2 regions of the Virgibacillus sp. JSM 102003 genome follow, and region 2 is predicted to be linked to the other one. Evidence: a T-box and tRNA genes for the amino acid it is inferred to sense, from the RefSeq annotation. Region 2 holds a T-box; the other holds one or more tRNA genes.
What was found. A T-box is a leader RNA that pairs with one kind of tRNA and senses whether it is charged. The one in region 2 lies ahead of ACE1TG_RS01470 (valine--tRNA ligase), so its partner is inferred to be a tRNA-Val.
Positions count from the first base shown of each region.

Region 1: it encodes a tRNA-Val, which carries the amino acid that the T-box ahead of ACE1TG_RS01470 (valine--tRNA ligase) is inferred to sense. The anticodon was not compared.

Region 1 is NZ_JBHFQH010000028.1:3,996-14,531, reverse strand. It holds gene ACE1TG_RS19525 (hypothetical protein) at 1-163, shown strand, start outside; gene ACE1TG_RS19520 (YwaF family protein) at 191-919, opposite strand; tRNA gene ACE1TG_RS19515 (tRNA-Glu) at 1,239-1,313, shown strand; tRNA gene ACE1TG_RS19510 (tRNA-Val) at 1,354-1,429, shown strand; tRNA gene ACE1TG_RS19505 (tRNA-Thr) at 1,595-1,670, shown strand; tRNA gene ACE1TG_RS19500 (tRNA-Tyr) at 1,710-1,794, shown strand; tRNA gene ACE1TG_RS19495 (tRNA-Gln) at 1,812-1,882, shown strand; tRNA gene ACE1TG_RS19490 (tRNA-Lys) at 1,927-1,999, shown strand; gene ACE1TG_RS19485 (hydroxymethylglutaryl-CoA reductase, degradative) at 2,203-3,492, shown strand; gene mvk (mevalonate kinase) at 3,489-4,454, shown strand; gene mvaD (diphosphomevalonate decarboxylase) at 4,540-5,517, shown strand; gene ACE1TG_RS19470 (phosphomevalonate kinase) at 5,678-6,775, shown strand; gene rocF (arginase) at 7,115-8,017, shown strand; gene ACE1TG_RS19460 (CPBP family intramembrane glutamic endopeptidase) at 8,419-9,078, opposite strand; gene ACE1TG_RS19455 (Spo0E family sporulation regulatory protein-aspartic acid phosphatase) at 9,186-9,347, opposite strand; gene sigW (RNA polymerase sigma factor SigW) at 9,493-10,056, shown strand; gene ACE1TG_RS19445 (zf-HC2 domain-containing protein) at 10,063-10,536, shown strand, end outside.
Region 2 is NZ_JBHFQH010000001.1:275,206-285,741, reverse strand. It holds gene spoVID (stage VI sporulation protein D) at 617-1,606, shown strand; gene ACE1TG_RS01480 (hypothetical protein) at 1,683-2,702, shown strand; gene ACE1TG_RS01475 (hypothetical protein) at 2,699-2,887, opposite strand; T-box leader at 3,005-3,326, shown strand; gene ACE1TG_RS01470 (valine--tRNA ligase) at 3,384-6,029, shown strand; gene ACE1TG_RS01465 (ATP-grasp domain-containing protein) at 6,586-7,455, opposite strand; gene ACE1TG_RS01460 (ATP-grasp domain-containing protein) at 7,452-8,357, opposite strand; gene ACE1TG_RS01455 (bifunctional folylpolyglutamate synthase/dihydrofolate synthase) at 8,442-9,716, shown strand; gene ACE1TG_RS01450 (sensor domain-containing diguanylate cyclase) at 9,846-10,536, shown strand, end outside.

The DNA of each region.
Region 1 (10,536 bases), on a different contig from region 2:
TGGACTATCGTTGCTTATAATATTAGCAATTGTAGTAACTATAGCTGAAGTGTTTGTGGCTTACTTTTTGATCAAGAAACATAATATGAAAATCTGGCAATCTTTGTATACCTCATTACCGGTCATTGTAATTGTTTGGGTAGTAGCTATTATGTATTCCTAACTATAAATCAACACGCAACTAGGATAGTTAGTTGCGTGTTGATTTTTCACGCTTAAGTAATTTATAAATCTGTAGCTGAACAAAGAAGGCAATAAATGCTAACACACAAAGGTTAATATAATACCAAATACCACTTCCAAGCATATCAAGTGGTGTGCTGGCTGTAGGTGTATGGGAAAGATACAGGTAATTGGAATTCAAAAATGGGTTAATAAAGAAACCAATTATAATAGCATACAGTAATAGGTATCCATAGACTTCAAGTAGTGATTTAAAATTAATCTTTAAGGAACTGGTTGCTACAAGAAAAATACTTGTCCATGATATGGCAGTATGATGGACAAAAAACTTCCAAAAGCGATAGTGCGGAAAGTCATACGGCAACTCTGGAGTAACTAATGCCAGGAAAGCTGGGATAAGACCAATAAAAAAAGTGACTTGTATAAGCTTCCTGTTGTGAGTAACTAACGCAATTGCTCCTGTTATACCTGCAACTCCGCAAAGATGTAATGGTGTGTGTTCCTGTAAGCTCCATATTCCAGTTAATGCTGTCCATGTTTGATAGGATACTTCTGAAAAAATTAACAGAATAAATAAGAACCAACGAATTGTATTGTATAAATATGTATTAGATAAGATCTTTTTAAGAAATATTATAAATAGCATTATTCCTAATAAATATATAAGCAGCATAACAATGTGACTAATGCCAAATGTAATAAATGGCTCGCCACCCAAACTTAACCAGTTCCCCATATAATCCCCCCATATTGTTTAGAAAACTTGGCTTATCGCCAAGGCTTAATATAGATAAGCCTTCGTTGCACTTATGCAGTGAGAAAGGATTTATACTTTCTCAACTGCTAAAATCATGGCCTAATTCCCATTATATTGGTATCAAAAGTATTTGAAAATAAAGAATTCCTTTTTCCCCTTTACAAAGATGCTTAATCTGTATATAATAAAATTCGTCAGTTTATGACAATCCTTTTTGGAAATCAGAAATAATAAATGTTTTCTTACTGCATAAGTGCATCTAAAATGTGTAATAACTTTATTACATAAACCATTGTAAGGCCCGTTGGTCAAGTGGTTAAGACACCGCTCTTTCACGGCGGTAACACGGGTTCGAATCCCGTACGGGTCACCATTTTATTCTTTTAATAGTCAGCACCCCAAGATATTACATAGGAGGATTAGCTCAGCTGGGAGAGCACCTGCCTTACAAGCAGGGGGTCGCAGGTTCGAGCCCTGCATCCTCCACCATTTATATGCCGGTCTAGCTCAATTGGCAGAGCAAGCCGTTAGCTTCACCGAGTAATCTACCATGTGCAGGTTTGCGAGGAGTGCGGCATCGCCGAAAAGACATGCAACACGACGAGCACACAAACTGAAAAGCACATCAAGACAATTAACACTATCTAAATATATGCCGGTCTAGCTCAATTGGCAGAGCAACTGACTTGTAATCAGTAGGTTGGGGGTTCAATTCCTCTGGCCGGCACCATTTTTTTATGTATAATTTATAGAAATGTAGTTAAAATATGGAGGGGTAGCGAAGTGGCTAAACGCGGCGGACTGTAAATCCGCTCCCTCAGGGTTCGGGAGTTCGAATCTCTCCCCCTCCACCATAATATACTTAATTAATTGGGCTATAGCCAAGCGGTAAGGCATCGGGTTTTGATCCCGTGATCCTAGGTTCGAATCCTGGTAGCCCAGCCTTTTTTTATTTTATGAGGTATTTCGGGAAACATTCCTTATATGAGCCATTAGCTCAGCTGGCAGAGCATCTGACTTTTAATCAGAGGGTCGGAGGTTCGAATCCTCCATGGCTCATCAATTTATATGAAAAAACACTAGCGTAAATACATAACACATATTATAATAGCAGATAAACAAGGTCGTTATGATTACCAACAACCTTGTTTATTTGCATTTTGTACTGTTTTTTTACATAATAGATACAGTAATTTAATCATTAATAAAAAAATGAACAATTTGACATATATAAATTATGCTAGTTAAAAGGATGAGATGGTATGAAAACTTCTAGATTCCCTGGTTTTTACAATATGACTGTTGAGGAACGCAGACAGTTGTTGACTACGATGGACACGTTCACTGATGAAGAAAAAGATTATTTGTTTTCAAACGAACCTCTTCCAACTGACACGGCGGATAAAATGATAGAAAACGTAGTCGGGACTTTTCCGCTTCCATTAGGATTAGGATTGAATTTTTTAATTAATGGGAAAGAATATGTAATACCAATGGCAATTGAAGAACCATCTGTTGTTGCTTCAGCAAGCTACATTGCAAAAACTGTCAGAAATGCTGGCGGGTTTACTACAGAGGCGACAGATCGCGTTATGATTGGTCAAATTCAAGTGGTAGGCTGTCCGGATTTTAAAGCAGCGAAAGAGGCTGTTTTAAAGGAAAAAGATGCATTGATTGCTGATGCTAATGCCGCATACCCCAGTTTAGTAGCTAGGGGGGGTGGTGCAGAAGATCTAGAAGTTAGAGTATTAAATGAAGAGTCAGACTCAAAATATGGTCAAATGCTTATTCTTCACGTTTATATAAATACTTGTGACGCAATGGGGGCAAATATCATTAACACAATGGTTGAGTCACTTGCTCCGACAGTTGAGACTATTACGGAAGGGAAAGTATATTTACGGATCCTTTCTAATTATCCAGATCGTTGTCTTGCACGTGCGCGTTGCGTTATTCCACCTGAATTATTACAGACAGGCAGTTACACTGGTGAAGAAGTGCGTGATGGCGTTATTCATGCCTATGAGTTTGCCGCATCGGACCCCTATCGCGCTGTTACCCACAATAAAGGGATAATGAATGGTATTGACCCCATCGTTATTGCAACCGGTAATGATTGGCGTGCTGTTGAAGCTGGGGCCCATGCGCACGCAGCTAGATTCGGGAAATATAGTTCGATGACAGAATGGTCGAAGGATGAGGACGGAAATTTAGTTGGTGAATTAGAACTCCCTATGTCTGTCGGGACTGTAGGCGGTTCGACCCATGTTCACCCAATTTCTAAACTTGCATATAAAATTTTAGACGTTGATTCAGCACAGGAGCTTGCACAAGTTATAGTTTCTGTTGGACTTGCACAAAACCTTGGTGCACTTAAAGCCTTAGCAACCGATGGTATTCAGAAAGGTCATATGGCTTTACATTCTCGCTCTGTTGCTATAGCAGCAGGAGCTACAGGGGAGATGATTGATATCATTGCTGAACGATTAGTTGATGAAAAAGAAATCCGTGTTGGAAAAGCTAAAGAAATGGTGGAAGAATATATAAAATGAGTGCAGAAAAAGCAACAACATCAGAACAAACAGCTATAGGTATAGCTCATAGTAAATTGATCTTAATCGGGGAACATGCAGTTGTACACGGACAACCTGCTATTGCGCTTCCATTCCCGTTAGTAGGGGTGGAATCAGTAATTGATTATGTTCCAGGCTCGGTAAAGATTGATAGTACGTTTTACCATGGTCCGCTTGAATCTGCACCAGAGTCGCTGGAGGGGCTTGTAAATTGTATTAAGGCAACCTTAAATTATCTTCAGTTACCATGTGAGGATCTTTTGATACGAATTAAATCATCCATACCACCTGGAAAAGGACTAGGATCAAGTGCTTCAGTGGCTATTGCGGTAGTGAGATCACTTTTTGCCTATAACAATCAGGACTATTCAGAAGATGAACTTCTGACCTTAGCTAACATTTCAGAAACGTATGCTCATGGAGTGCCTAGTGGTATCGATACACTAACAATTACTTCCGATTGTCCAGTCTGGTTTGAGAAGGAACTGCCTTCTGATTTTATTGAACCTAAAGGTGATTTTCATTTCATTGTTGCCGATTCAGGCAGAATGGGTGATACGCGTTTAGCTGTTGAGTCCGTTGCGAACCTGTTCAAATCAGCTCCAAGAAGAATACAGGCTAAGCTTGACCGTATAGGTGAAATTACGCATCGAGCAAGGCATGCGCTTGAGAGTGCGAGCAAGCATTTATTAGGACAGATGTTAAATGAAGCACAAAAAGAACTGGAAGCTCTAGGTGTAAGCGATGCAGGCTTGAACAGGTTAATCTACTTTGCAAGGCAGGAAGGTGCCTTAGGTGCCAAATTAACTGGAGGCGGAAATGGCGGTTGTATAATTGCCTTAGCACGTAATGAAGTACACTCCAGACAGCTAGCTGAAAAGCTGAAGAAATTCGGCGCACACACGGTATGGCCTTTTGTTTTAAGAAAGAAGCCTGAATAAGCATAAACATTAGAAAACCTGGCTTATCATCAAGTCTTAGTTGCATATATGCAGTAAGATAACTGCGATACAGAGGGGATATACAATGAAGGCATCAGCCAAAGCACATACAAATATTGCCTTAATTAAATACTGGGGTAAACGAGATGAATCATTAATACTTCCGATGAATAATAGCCTCTCATTGACGTTAGATGGATTTTATACAACGACTACTGTTGATTTTAGAGAATTGTTAACAGAGGACAGTTTTTATCTGAATGATCAACCTGTAAGTGGTGTGGAATATGACCGAGTAACATCATTTTTAGACCTGATCCGGGAGTATGCAGGAAAACCGAATTTATTTGCAGAAGTTCATTCTACTAATTATGTTCCAACAGCTGCTGGATTTGCATCATCAGCATCAGGATTCGCTGCATTGGCAACAGCCGCTGTCAAATCGCTTGAACTTAAGATAAGTGATGAAGAACTTTCCATCTTAACCAGACAAGGGTCAGGGTCAGCCTGCAGATCAATTTATGGTGGCTTTGTAGAATGGGAAAAAGGAGACATGTCTGATGGCTCTGATTCTTATGCTATACAGGTAGCACCTGCAAGTCATTGGGATATTCGCGTCGCTGCAGTCGTTTTATCCTCCTCAGCTAAGAAGGTGCTGAGCCGGGAAGGGATGAAGCGGACTGTCGATACGTCTGCTTATTATTCCAGCTGGGTTAAAAGTATTCCAGAGGATCTCCGTAACATTAAAGAGGGTATAAAGAACAGGGATTTTGAGAAAGTAGGAGAAATAGCTGAGGCAAACTGTCTTAGAATGCATGCCACTACTTTGGCTGCCAATCCACCTTTTACGTATTGGCATGACACGACGCTTGCTGTAATGCGAGCTGTTCAGGAACTGCGTGAAAACGGGGCTTCAGCATATTTCACGATTGATGCTGGTCCAAATGTAAAAGTTCTTTACCTGCCAGAAAACGAAGAAACGATACAAAGTACGCTCCGTGAAATACCTGGGGTAGATGACGTTATTGCAAGTCGAGCTGGTCAAGGAGTATCCTATATTTAGCAGTTAAGAAAGTATAAATCCTTTCTTACTGCATAAGTGCAACTAAGCTTCCGCCCATTAAGGCTTGCACTCCAGAGTATAAGGGGTTCTAAGAAAGCAAAATACGGTTTCATAAGAATCCCTTTAACGAAAGCCAAGTTTTATAAGGAGTTGAAACGTATTGCCAACTACACCATTGAGCCTTAAAGTCCCTGGGAAGTTAATGATAGCGGGGGAATTTGCAGTACTTGAAGCCTATCAAAACCTAGTCGTTATGGCGGTTGATCGTTTTGTTTATGTGACATTAACACAACAGGATGAAAACCGTCTTTCTTTGCTGAACTTCGAATTAGCTAACCTCGAATGGACCTATGATGAAAAAAAGGTCAACATAAAGACAGCTGACAAGCGTGTAAAGTTTGTTGAAGATGCTATGTCGGTCGTATATACATATTTAAAAGAAAAGAACATCTCCCCAGCCAACTTTCATTTAGAAATCCGCAGTGAACTTGATGACGAATCCGGTCGTAAATATGGTTTAGGTTCTAGTGCCGCTGTCGTTACTTCTGTGGTTGCTGCCATTTTAAAAAAATATCTCCCAAAAGAGTCATCGGCTAAATTGATTTTTAAGTTAGCAGCTATTTCGCATGTGAAGACACAAGGAAGTGGTTCAGGTGCTGATGTTGCTGCATCATCTTATGGAGGGTTTATACAATATGCCTCATTTCAAGCAGAATGGCTGCAGCACGAATACAAACAGGCAGAAACCATTCATGAATTAGTGGAAAAGGATTGGCAGTATTTATCTCTTAATCCGATTAAATTACCAGATAATACTCACATGTGCATTGGCTGGACAGGAACCCCTGCATCAACCGGGAAGTTAATCGATAAAATCAAACTACTTAAAACAGAGAATAATAAACAATACGAGCAATTTCTTAATGAAAGTAATGAGGCAGTCAGCACCTTTATCAATGGAGTTACTGAGGAGGATGCTGCACTTATTATTGAGGGTACAAAGCGGAACAGACAAGCGTTAGCTACTGTTGGAAAGCAAGCTAATGCAGACATTGAAACCCCACTGCTGCAAAAGTTGTGTGATCTGGCTGAACAGCACGGTGGGGCAGGTAAACCATCTGGAGCAGGTGGTGGTGACTGTGGGATTGCATTTCTGCCATCCGAAGAAAAGGCTCAGCAGCTAATGAATGCCTGGAAAGAGGCAGGAATTAAACCGTTGGATATTCAACTTTATAAGGCTGGTGCAGCCGAAATATAAAGCAGGACTGTCTTTTTTTTAGACAGCCCTGCTATTTAGTTACGCTAATAAGTCTTCGGCTATTTTCGATTCGCTGCATTTCAACAGTTCCTGTATAAATTTTGATGTAAAGTAAAAAAATGAATGGGTGATCATTCATTTTATCTTTAAAATAATATAAGCTGCCAATACTCATCTCATTATGGCATAAGTGTAAGTATATAATTACTAAACTCAATTAACATGACCCTAAAGTTTTAATCCAGCAATCAATTATCAGTGTATATATATACATATTTTTGTCGAGTTGAGTCATTGCCTGTTTTTTGGCTAAAATAAAAAGGTAGAGGAGGAATTCAGATGAAGAAAAATATGTCTATAATTGGCGTGCCGATGGATCTCGGACAAAGTCGACGTGGTGTTGATATGGGACCAAGCGCCATCCGATATGCGGGCGTTGTTGAAACGCTTGAAAATTTAAACTACGATATTAAAGATCTGGGTGATGTGCCGGTTTCCCGCCCTGATAGTAAATATGAGAAACAGGAAGATAATTTACGAAATTTACAACAGGTGGCTGATGCAAATCAGAAGCTTGCAGAGATGGTCGACAAGGAAATTACCAGTAATCATTTCCCGTTAGTGTTGGGTGGCGATCATAGCATTGCTATTGGAAGTCTAGCAGGTATAGCGAAGCACTATGAAAATTTAGGTGTAATCTGGTATGACGCCCACGGTGACTTGAATTCAGGTGATACATCACCATCTGGTAATATTCACGGCATGCCACTTGCTGTAAGTTTAGGAATCGGGAATGAAAAGTTAACGAATATACTTGGCTACCAGCCAAAAATCAAGCCTGAGAATATCGTGATTATAGGTGCCCGTTCACTTGATCCGGGGGAAAAGGACCTGATTAAAGAAAGTGGCATAAACGTATATTCCATGCATGAAGTGGACCGCTTGGGAATGCCAGCTGTAATGAGTCAGGCAATAGATTACTTAAAGAATCGTACAGATGGAGTTCATTTGAGTCTGGATTTGGATGGTTTGGATCCTGAGGAAGCCCCTGGTGTGGGTACACCGGTAATTGGCGGGTTATCCTATCGTGAAAGCCATCTAGCAATGGAAATGCTTGCAGAGTCCAATATCCTTACCTCTGCAGAATTTGTTGAAGTAAATCCAATCTTGGACCACAAGAATAAAACGGCAACTGTTGCTGTCGGCTTAATAGGTTCACTGTTTGGTGAAAAGTTGAAGTAAGTAGTTTTGTAGTACAAATTGAATATTGAGTAGAATGGAGCATTGAATTGCAAAGCAATTTGATGCTCTTTTGGCAGTTAAGAAACTAACATAGCTGTCGAATACGTAGCCACCATCTATTATAAACATGAATTTGTAATCGAAATAAAGAGGTGTTTCCATATAACAGGTTTAAGGTTTTGCGGACACCAGAGACCTTATTTAGCACAAATGCCTCTATTAGCCATGGTTTAGGTAAAATAAGGGCTTCGGCTTCACACCGCTAACTGGCTAAAATCAACGGTATATTAGGGTAAAAAAGGCAAATAACGGAACGAGGATCCGGACCCATGCTCCGAACGCGGTTTTTGTAACAAATAACGGAACCAGGATCCGACTTCTTAAGGTTAGTTGGACAATTGTTAAAATATCGCTATTAGTGCAATGATAATGATCGCTGAGTCAGCAATAATATGAACAAGCCATGAATTAAAGATATTGCTGGACTTTTCATTGAGCCAGTTAAACACTAAACCTATTGTAAACAACCCAAATAGCGCTAACAGAAATAATCCGATGTTGAACCAGGTGAGAAAGATTGCTGTATGGTAGATTGCGAACAAAAATGATGAATAGATATAGGCAAATAGCCGATGGTCATGCTGTAAATTTTTAAATATAAATCCTCTGAAAAAAATCTCCTCTAAAAATGAATTGCCTACTATAATATAAATACTAATAAATAAAAAAGTATCTCCAGTAATGTTCTTTTGTGCCAGGTTTTCACTAATTTCAGCGAAGTCGATGTGATTTTTTAAACCAAGGTACGCCCCTATAAGAATGAGGAAAGCTCCAATTCCCAAACCGGCGCTTATTTTTAATCGTTTGATATCCATTCTATGTGTCGCTAAATATGCGGTGTTATTTTTAGTTATGTAATGGAAAATAATTAGTACGAGAAAGAAAATGAACACTTTTGCTATCGTTTTATAGATATATTCGAAAGAGAGAATTTGCTCAATGATAAATAATAACGTAATAGATATTGAGCTTAGTAAGACAATCAATTTTTTATCAGTCATGAAAACACCTGCTACACCTTTTCTTTTTATTATAACATCCTAGCCAGAAAAAAAAGACATCCATTTTGCATGTCTTTTTACCCTATTTCTCTCTGTTTTTGACGAGTTTAATAAGATATGAAGTTACTATTGTATTCATTTAGAAGCTTGTCTAATTTTTTGCTGGTTTGAATTACAACTTCAGTGGTCAATCCATGGGAGTTGCTTAAAGTGATTAGGGTATCACGACAATCCTCAATTTTTTCTAATAATATTGAATTGTTTTCCACAAAACTTGCCTCCAATCTAGTATAATATATTTTGTAAATACCCAATAAATCATAAATGTAAACAATTTACATATAAATTTTTGAAACCTTACATATTGTTATTTCGTATATGTAAAATACCGCATAGTAAGCGGAGGTACTAATAATGGACTTGGTAATTAAAGAGAAAATAAAACGGGTTAAAAGAGGGGATCAATCCGCCTTTGAAGATGTTGTCTCATTTTATCAAAATAAAATTTATCAGCATGTTTATCGGATGCTTGGAAATCAACATGAGGCGGAAGACATTGCACAAGAAGCGTTTATTAGGGCGTATATTAACATTCATTCTTTTGATGAGCGGCGCAAGTTCTCGACATGGCTATACCGAATTGCCACTAATTTAACAATTGACCGAATACGAAAACGCAAGCCTGACTACTATCTCGATGCTGAAGTGAAAGGGACTGAAGGCTTGGATATGTATTCACGGCTTGCGACTGATGAGCCATTGCCTGAAGAGGAAGTAGAAGGATTGGAATTGCAAAACCATATCCATCAGGAGATTTCTACACTTCCCCCCAAATATAGAGGTGTGATTATTCTTAGGTATTTAGAAGAGTTTTCGCTTCAGGAGATTAGTGACATTCTGGATATTCCGCTGGGGACTGTAAAAACCCGAATCCATAGGGGCCGTGAAGCATTAAGGAAAAAGCTTCGCCATGTGTAAAGGAGTGTGATCAACTTGAACTGTAATAAAGACGCTATAGAGTTAATGCATAAGTATTTGGATGGTGATTTAACCAAAGAAGAGGAAGCGAAATTGCGCGGTCATTTAGAAGGGTGTGAAGACTGCCAAAAGCACTTTCACGAGTTGAAGCGCACAATCACCCTCGTCCAAAGTACAGAGAATATTTCTGCGCCAGCAGATTTTACCGCTAAAGTGATGAGAAATTTACCATCTGAAAAGAAACATGTAAGGTATAAGCGCTGGTTTAAAGCACATCCGATAGTTACATCGGCAGCAATCTTTTTCATCTTTATGTTTAGCGGTATTTTTTCAGCTTGGAATCAGCAAAGTGAACTGGTTGTCTCCAAGCAGGAAAATTTGGTTATTCAAGGTGATACCGTTATTGTTCCGGAAGGAGTTACCGTATCTGGGGACTTATTGGTCAAAAACGGTCATCTGAAGATAGATGGAACGGTTGAT
Region 2 (10,536 bases):
AACACCGCTATGGAAATACACTTCGCGCACCTAGGGCGGCTGTTGAACCTCTTCGTGCTGACGCACTCAGATGTCTCATCTAGGCCTTTCCTCCCCCAGGAGTTTAGGTGTATTACCTGCGCTAGGATTTGCTCATTATAACTTGATAAAATAACAAAATGTACATTGTGATGGATAAAGAGTAAATCCTTTTAAACCATTTAGAGTAGCAGCTGGAATATGCGAGACTCCTGTGGGAAGAACAAGCTAGGCGAGACCCCGCAGGCTCGGCACTTGCCCACGGAAAGGGAGCATATTCCAGCTGCGTTGTTAGAGAAACTTACAAACTCACTACTTCACATTTTATATCTTATCTGTACAAAAATACTTTTATCAATGTTGTCAAGTCAACAATAAAAAACGTTCTGAGTTTATCAAAGATAGTCGTTTGAGCTTATTCCATAGATGCGAAAGTTGAGTTATAAGAACACAAATTGAATTTTACACACTTAAACTGAACTGCTTACTAAAGGGAATGGCTTTTTTAATTGGTATAAGCATATCCTCTGTTTACATTTCATATAGTTGAATTAAGACATATAAGTATATGGAATATGTGTTGAAGGGAGGAAGTCATTTGTCAAACAATCGGGAAGTATTCAGCTTTGAACTAAATGAATCGCTTTATTTTGAAGAAGGACAGGAAGTTGCAGAAATGCTGGGAATTTCTTTAGACCCGGAAATTTCTATCCAGCCATTTAATGATTTTATTTCAATTCGAGGAGTCATTGAACTTCAAGGTTCATATCAAAAGGAATTATATTCAAGTGCAGGAGATAAAGATACATTAGATTTTGATGATTACCACTCAAGACGATATGTTGAGAAAGTAGTAGAACTGGATGACGGGAAATCAGAATTCACACATCGGTTCCCTGTTGAAATCTCAGTTCCAACATACCGAGTTGCAGACTTAAATGATGTGACGGTCGACATTAATTCCTTTGATTATGAAATACCAAATCAGAGTCAACTTAAATTAACCTCTAGAATTGAAATACATGGGATAAGCGATCAAACAGAGAGTTCATTAGAAAATGAATCAGAAGTAGCTAATGAATTCTTGCCACCACGAGAAGACGAAACGTTTGAGTTCGATATTAAGACGGAACAAGAAACTTCTGAATCAGAGGGTCAGTTTATACCGGAAAACGCACCCACCTTATCCACGGAGGTAGACGAGTCACCATCAGAAAAAGAACGTTGGAAAAATAAAAAGTCACAATCACTTGCGGAATTTTTTAACAAAGAACCGGTGGAAAATTCACCTGAGGAAGAAAGTCCAGACGAATCATCATTAAACTTTACAGATTCAGATTATCTGGATGAAAGTGATGAAAGTCGATCAGTTGATACCAAGGATGTCAGTTATTTAGCAGATATGTTCAGAAGTGATGATGATGATCGATATGCCAAGATGCGATTGTGTATTGTTCAGAACAACGACACAGTAGAAACAATTGCAAAACGTTATGAGATCCCTGCACTACAATTAGTGAAACAGAATAATTTAAGTGATGATAGTCTTGAAGAAGGTCAATTATTGTATATTCCTTTTAAGAAGTAATAACAGACAGATAAAATACATACCCCTTGCTTCTAATAGTAAGGGGTATGTATTTGGAAAGTTGGTGAAATGTAGTGTGAGTGAAACAATTCATAAGATATCCGGGGAATACGGGATTTATCCATATAAAATTGAGCGAATATCGAAACGGCTATTTCGTATCAGTGATGGTAATCATTATTATGCATTAAAACAAAGTTTACTGAATGAAAATAATTTGGATTTATGGGAATATGTTTATCATCAAGCATATTCCCAAAACATCACTAGTATACTGCCTGTCTACTTAACAAAGCAGTCAAGATTATACGTACAATATGATCAATCCTACTATTATTTAACGCCGTGGTTAACATCTAATAAACTAGATCATCAGCAAATAATTAATAACTTATATAATGCAATTGGTGAGGTACATGGAAAGACAAAGCGGACACAATTAATTGAGGCGAATACTGTCGTTAATACATTTAATGAGTATCAGAAGAACTGTGCAGAATTATATAGAAGACAGTTGTATTATGTTGAGCTGTTTGAAAAGAATCGGTTTATGTCTCCATTTGAATTATTAGTTTGCACGCAATTTCGAATGATGGACAATGTCCTCTCCACGCTAAATAGTTGTATAGAAAGATTTATAAGTGAAATTCAAAATGATCAGGAGTGGAATTATAGTCTATGTCATGGAAATTTGGATCTCACTCATATACTTCTTCATAATGATTCGTATATAATAAATTGGGAAAGGGCAAATTATGATAATGCTATTGCGGATTTGTCAATTTTATTTAAATATCTTGTGCGTAACTATGATCAATCGTCATCACAATTAACAGATTCATTTTCAGTATACACCAGCAAGAATATACTAAAAAAGAGTGAATTGTATCTACTCGCTATCTACTTATTGAATCCATTCCCCTACATAAATCAAATTCAGGATTATATTGATAATCCATCGAATGATACGATGATTAATCAGGTAAAGAGACTTCAATATTCAGCCCGGCAAATGTTGTTTGGCTTAAAATGGTTTGAGTTTATTGAAGAGAGTACACCAGTAACTGGTGAAGATAAAGACAGTAAAGATGGTTAAATCCATTCCAAATAAAAGGCAATAAACACCCCAACTAATACACCAAGCAAAAATACATCAAATGAAGTTGGAAATAGCATAGTCCTTATTAATTGAAATATTAAAATAGGTAATGTTACTCGTTCAATTACAATAATACAATTTCTTGCCCATGGAGGCAGTCTGTATCGGTAATATCTAGCCACACTTATCACCTCTTAAGTATTTTTTTAATATAATATGTATATATATAGTGGTTTTGTGCAATTCATAAGATAATAGTTGATTTTATTTTCAGTAACCGATAAAATGAGTAATAATATGTAAATGTGATGATAGGGAAGAGTACAAGATAATTACCTGAAAGAGAGGGAATGATGGTGGAAATTTCCCAGGTATAATTATTTGGAAGGTCGCCCTTGATACAGCTCCTTTGAATTAAAGATAAGTGTTCAAATAGTCGCCAAATTAGAAGCAAAGAGGTAGGATCAACGTAGAGATGTACCGCTTACTATTTGTTGATTTTTGAACCACCTTAAAGTAGAAGAGAGCCGGTTTTTGACCGTTATCAATGAATGAAGTGCACAAGTATAACTGCTTGTGAACGAAGGTGGTACCACGGAATATATCCTTTTCGTCCTTTATTGGATGGAGAGGATTTTTTTATTTGTATTTACTATACAAAAGAGGGAGGATTTAATGATGAGTGATGAGGCTAAAACAACGATGTCATCAAAGTACAATCCACAGGAAATTGAAAAAGACCGGTATCGCTTTTGGGTGGATGGTAAATTCTTTGAAGCAACCGGAGATGAAGATAAGGAACCATTTACGATTGTTATTCCACCACCAAACGTAACTGGTAAGCTGCATTTAGGTCATGCATGGGATACGACGATGCAGGATACTATTTCTAGAATGAAGCGGATGCAGGGCTATGATGTACTATGGCTGCCAGGAATGGACCATGCAGGTATTGCAACACAGTCCAAGGTTGAGGCGAAACTGAAAGAACAGGGTAAAAATCGCTATGATTTAGGCCGTGAAAAGTTTCTTGATACTGTTTGGGATTGGAAAGAGGAATACGCTGACTTTATTCGTGCCCAATGGGAAAAGTTAGGTTTAGGACTTGATTATTCACGTGAGCGATTTACGATGGATGATGGCTTGTCAAACGCTGTACGTGAAGTGTTTGTTACGTTATATAAAAAAGGTTTAATTTATCGTGGTGAATATATTATTAATTGGGACCCTAACACCCAAACAGCACTTTCTGATATTGAAGTTATCTATGAAGAAGTTCAGGGTAAATTTTATCACATGCGTTACCCGATAAAAGATAGTGATGAAATAATTGAAATTGCAACGACACGACCAGAAACGATGCTTGGGGATACAGCTGTAGCCGTGCATCCAAGTGACGATCGATATAAGCATTTGATTGGTAAGACGGTTGTATTGCCATTGGTTGGCCGTGAAATAGAAATAGTTGCTGATGAATATGTTGACATGGAATTGGGCTCAGGAGCTGTCAAAATTACACCTGCACATGATCCAAATGATTTTGAAATTGGAAATCGACATGATTTGGAACGAGTGTTGGTTATGCATGAAGATGGATCGATGAATGAAAACGCTGGTAATTATGAAGGACTAGACCGTTTCGAGTGCCGAAAACAAATTGTTAAAGACTTGCAAGAGCAGGGTGTTCTGTTCAATATTGAAGAACGAGTACACCAGGTAGGGCATTCAGAACGCAGTGGAGCCGTTGTTGAACCATATTTATCAACACAATGGTTTGTAAATATGCAGCCTTTGGCGGATGAAGCGATTGAACTTCAGCAACGAGGTAAAAAAGTTAATTTCGTCCCAGATCGTTTTGAACGCACATATCTGCACTGGATGGAGAATATTCGTGATTGGTGTATTTCGAGACAATTATGGTGGGGACACCGAATTCCTGCATGGTACCATAAGGAAACAAATGAACTGTATGTTGGAAAAGAGGCACCTGAAGATCCAGAGAATTGGGAACAGGACAATGATGTACTTGACACGTGGTTCTCCTCAGCATTATGGCCGTTCTCAACAATGGGGTGGCCTGATCTGAATGCTGAAGATTTTAAGCGTCACTTTCCGACAGATGTTTTAGTGACTGGTTACGATATTATCTTCTTTTGGGTTGCACGTATGATATTCCAATCGAAAGAATTTACAGATCAAAGACCATTTAAGGATGTGCTGATTCATGGTTTGATTCGTGATGCTGATGGGCGTAAAATGAGTAAATCACTCGGCAATGGTGTAGATCCAATGGACGTTATTGAACAATATGGAGCAGATTCACTGCGTTATTTTCTGTTGACAGGTTCAACACCTGGTCAGGATTTACGGTTCCACTGGGAAAAAGTTGAAGCAACTTGGAATTTTGCGAACAAAGTGTGGAATGCATCACGTTTTTCACTTATGAATATGGAAGATTTCACTTATGAAGATATTGATTTAAGCGGTGAAAAGTCATTAGCTGATAAATGGATATTGACTCGGCTAAATGAAACGATTGAACAAGTTACCAAAAATACAAACAAATATGAGTTTGGCGAAGCAGGGCGACATTTATATAATTTTATCTGGGATGAGCTTTGTGACTGGTATATTGAAATGGCTAAACTGCCGTTGTACGGTGATAACGAAAGTGAAAAACGAATGACGCAATCTGTTCTTGCATATGTATTAGATCAGACGATGCGCATGCTTCATCCGTATATGCCATTTATAACAGAGGAAATATGGCAGCAGCTCCCACATCAGGGAGCGTCAATTACAGTTGCTCCATGGCCAGAAGCAAAACCGGAATTTCATAATGAAACAGCATCAAAAGAAATGAAAAGACTTGTTTCAATTATTAAGTCCATTCGAAACATCCGGGCAGAAGTTGATACACCAATGTCCAAGCAAATTAAATTGTTAATCCAGGCAGAGGATGAAGCAACTGTTTCAGAACTGGAAAACAACCGTAATTACTTGGAACGATTCTGTAATCCAAGTGAATTAACAATAAGTACTAACGTTGATGTTCCAGAAAAAGCAATGTCAGCTGTTATAACAGGTGCTGAGCTATTTCTTCCATTAGCAGGATTAATTGATTTTGATAAAGAAATTAAACGCTTGGAGAAGGAACTGGATAAGTGGACAAAAGAAGTCCAACGGGTTCAGAAAAAACTCTCGAATGAAGGATTTGTGAGTAAAGCTCCACAAACAGTTGTAGATGAGGAAAAACAAAAAGAACAAGACTATTTGGAGAAACAAGCAAAGGTCAAAGCACGATTGAATGAGTTAAACTCATAAAAATTTTGAGGCTGGGACCAATGCTATAGTCCTATTAAAATCCGAACTATGATTCAAATTCTTGAGAGAGAATTCGAATTAGTTCGGATTTACTTTTATTGTTAATTAGATATAAACTTCGACGTAATCCAGAAAAAATCTGAGTGCTATGAAACCGCTTCTTAAAATACACTTCGCGCACCTAGGGCAGCTGATGAGCTCCTTGCTCCTACGTCACTTCGTAGTCTCATCTAGGCACAAGCTCCCACAGGAGTCTACGTTTATTTCCTTTGCTGTTGACTGGAGTAGGAATTGCTATAGTATAAATATGTGATAGGACTACACTGGTCTGGGTGAGCGGAGGGCGGTGACTCCCGCGGGAATAGCACGTGTCCTAAGACCCCGCAGAGTAGTTTTCTCGAGGAAACTTAGGTCGTGCCCGCGGGAAAGCATCCGCCCGTATCTAGAGTGTATAGATTTTATTCCAGCAGTTACTTTGCTTTTTTTATCAACAACGTATTAGATTCAACCATTGATAATGGGCGATCTAAACTATTCGTTATTAAAGTTTAGATTTTTAGTTATGTCCTAGCCTCTTTGTTATATGGGTTATATATTTTTTTAGTATATTTATATCCGATACAGCACTTAGTGTTCTAGAACCAACAACATCTTCTATTTCATTAAGCTGTAGTTTGCCTTTTGTATCAAGTAAAAAATCAATTCCAACCATTCCAAAATCAAAGGCGTTTATTATCTTGTTCAGTAAAGTTAACTCATGATGATTTAATGGATACCATGTAGCAGATCCGCCTAATTTGAAATTAGACCTGAAGTCACTCCTACTTTCCCTCAGAACAGCTCCAATAATTTGGCTGCCGACAACAAAAACCCTTACATCTTTACCTAACTGGATATTTTTAGATGATTGAATAATGAGCTCAGATGCAAAAATATCATCAGCAATACACCTTTCCCATTCCTGCTCATCCTTGATCATATGCACTTGCCTGCCACCCCTTCCACTTGTACCCTTTACAATAAATGGAAGGGGCATGCCAGGCATTTGTACGCAGTTTTTTTTCTTCATAAAGATTGTATCAACCATTGGAATGGATAATTTGTTCATATAGTAATGTGTTAATGCTTTATTGTTACAAATTGCTGATACTTGAGAGGAGTTAAAAACATTGATTCCCATCGATTCGAGTACCATATTCAATAATGGTTCAACTGTTCTTACTACAGCAAAGTCTGGTAAATGAACCTGCTGATTATTATAGAAGATCGTTTGTTTATTTTGGTATATACCAATCGTTAATTCCTCTCGCAAGACTAATTTAAGTGTTACTCCTTGTATAGCAGCCTCATCTATGAACCAATTAATATATGCTGTATTTTGTTCAGAATCTTGTTCACTATAAATGAGCCATCCCACTAAGTTCATTTTGTATCCTCAATTCTTAATGTGTCAATTATGTAATCAACCATAAATTCAGCAGCATTGATTCCAGTACAATCAAACATATTACGAATATGTGCATTTGAGTTTATTTCACAAATTACAGGCTTATTGTTGGCACCGAATAATAAATCAACACCGGCAAAGTCGGCACCAATCGCTTTTGTAGCAGCTACCGCAATATTGACCTCCTCAAGAGTAGGCTGATAGTTAGTCATTGTTCCTCCTGCAGTAACATTTGCTCGAAAGTCATTCGAAGCATGTCTTGTCATTGCTGCAACTACCTCATCACCAACTACCTGCAGGCGTATATCTTTTCCGTAACTTGTAGAAATAAATTCCTGGAGCATAAACGGTGTTCCGTGAAGCTCAGAAATTTTTTCAAACGCCTCTTCCATTGAGTGGACTAAATAAACTTGTTCCCCAAATGACCCGAATGCCTCTTTAATAATCATCGGAAAACCTAATAAGTTGATAGAATCACGAAAGTCTTCAGGGTTGAACGATTCTGACCTTACAAATGCCATCGGTGCAACAATGGTCTTGGGTATAGGTAAGTGTTTGTTGGCGAGTGCTTGATAAGTTGCGATTTTGTCATCACTTTTTTCAATCGATGTTCCACTATTGAATACCCGGATACCCAAGAGTTCGAATTGCTTTGCTAAATAAATGTCCTTGTCTGTGAACATCACAAAGGCAGGTAAATCCTTGTTTTCTTTAATCAAATCGAGTGAATCAGTAGATAAATATGATAAAAGTTCATTGTTTTTATAAATATCTGTATGTATATTCTGTTTTAGTGCAGCTTCCTGAAGCCATTCAGCGAAATCGAGAAATTTGTTGCCAGGTAAGTATCCGTTATAAATTATCCATCCATTTAAATTCAATTCATGATTTCCTTTCTCATGGGTTATTATTATTGATATACTAATTTTGTTGACTATGAAATTAAAGAAAAGCGGTGTACATAAATGTTTGAACACTTTCAGCAGGTAGAAAGGTTTTTTCAAAGCAGAAAGAAGTATGGAATGAAACCCGGATTAGATCGAATACATAAACTCTTGGAGTTACTTGATAACCCACAGGAAAAAATCCAGGCGATTCATGTCGCTGGAACAAATGGAAAAGGCTCAACTGTACAATATATTAAAAACGCATTAATTTCCAATGGTGTACATGTTGGAATTTTTACCTCACCAAGTCTCAACGGTCTAAGAGGGCATATTTTCAATGATAAGGGCATGATTCCAGAAACGGAATTCACATACATAATTAGTGAGATTCATCCATTTATTCAACAGCTGGATTCAGAAAGTAACCACCCAACGGAATTTGAAATTATTACAGCAGCAGCTTTTCTGTATTTCAAGAAATATGCTGATTTTGCATTAATTGAAGCTGGAATGGGCGGTAGAGAAGATACAACTAATTGTTTTAACCCCATTTTGTCCATTATAACAAATGTGGATCAGGATCATATTGCTTTTTTAGGTGAATCACTTAAATCAATCGCATATCATAAGGCAGGAATTATTAAGGAAAATACACCAGCAGTAATTGGGGAAATGTCAGATGAAGCGATGTCCGTTATATCGGTAGAAGCTTCTCTGAAAAATGCCCCATTATATCAACTTGGAAAAGCATTTGATTATTCAATTATTCATAATGTATCAGACTTTCAGGCATTTAATTGGGTTTCAGGTAATGATAAGTTTAAAGTATTAATACAAACAAATGGCAAATATCAAGTAAAGAATGCTTCTTTAGCAATTATGGCGTTAAAGGTATTAGAATCTAATGGATTTACTTTAGATCTGGACAAAAGCCTTAACGGACTTTATCAAACTCAAATACCAGGCAGATTTGAAACAATCCAAACAAATCCTGTTGTGGTATTGGATGGAGCCCATAACCCTGCAGGTGTACGAGCCTTTACCGATACGATGACATCAGTTTACAAAAATCGGGAAAAGCACCTTATTTTTGCAGCTTTTAAAGATAAGGACCTCACTTATATGCTTAATCATTTAAGTAATTATTTTTCGTCCATAACGCTAACAACATTCGAACATCCCAGAGCTGCTTCTGTAGAAGAACTCCAAGAAGTAATAATTCACCCAGATGTACGAGTTAATCATGATTGGAAGGAGGCTATAAAGGAGATCCCGGATCAGAATGATAAAGTATGTTATTTCGTTACAGGTTCTCTACATTTTATTGCTAATGTAAGAAATATTTTGAAATAGAAGTAATAATATAGTAATATATAATTATCAGAAAGTTTTTAATCTATGAGTCTTTAGTAGTGTTATTTAAAATAAAGGAATGTATCATTTGTTAAAAAATTTAACAATGATAGGAGATGTAAAATCCGAATGGTATCTAAAAGTAAAATGAAGCTAATATGGATACTATGGTTTATCTTATGGCCAGCAATACTATGGTTTTCATTTAACTACTATTACGTAAATATGGAAGATCAGTTAACTGATATACTGTTATTTGCTGTTTTTATGTGTATTGTTGCCTGGTTTCCTTTAACAATAAATAACAATCCGGTTTTCTTTGTAAACGGGATAAGTATAGCAGTCTTTCTAACATTTGGTCTTTTTGTTGAGATTATTTTAACTCAAATAGCAATTGTTATTGTGCTGGCCAAAACAGGTGTTGGAAAGAAAGATAATTATCGTTATCCACTAAATATGGTGATGTTCTCACTTGTATCTGTAATTGGTGCAGGTGTATTTGTTCATCTAGGTGGTAGTCATCAAACGATTTTAACCCAAAGCGATGAGCAAGTTTGGGCAATATTTGGATATGCGTTTACTATCTTTATCGCAAATCAGTTTTTCAACAAATTAATAGATAAAGCATTCTATAAAAGAAAGGTAAAAATTTTTGATGAAGGTTTAAGGTGGGAATTCATCTCATCATTACTAATTATACCAGTAGGGTTTGTATTATTTGTACTCTATAGTGAAATTGGGCGTGCAGGGATTTTCTATTTAGGAATACCATTTGTATTTATTTCCGTGATTTTAATGCTTTTATATTCTTACAAAGAAA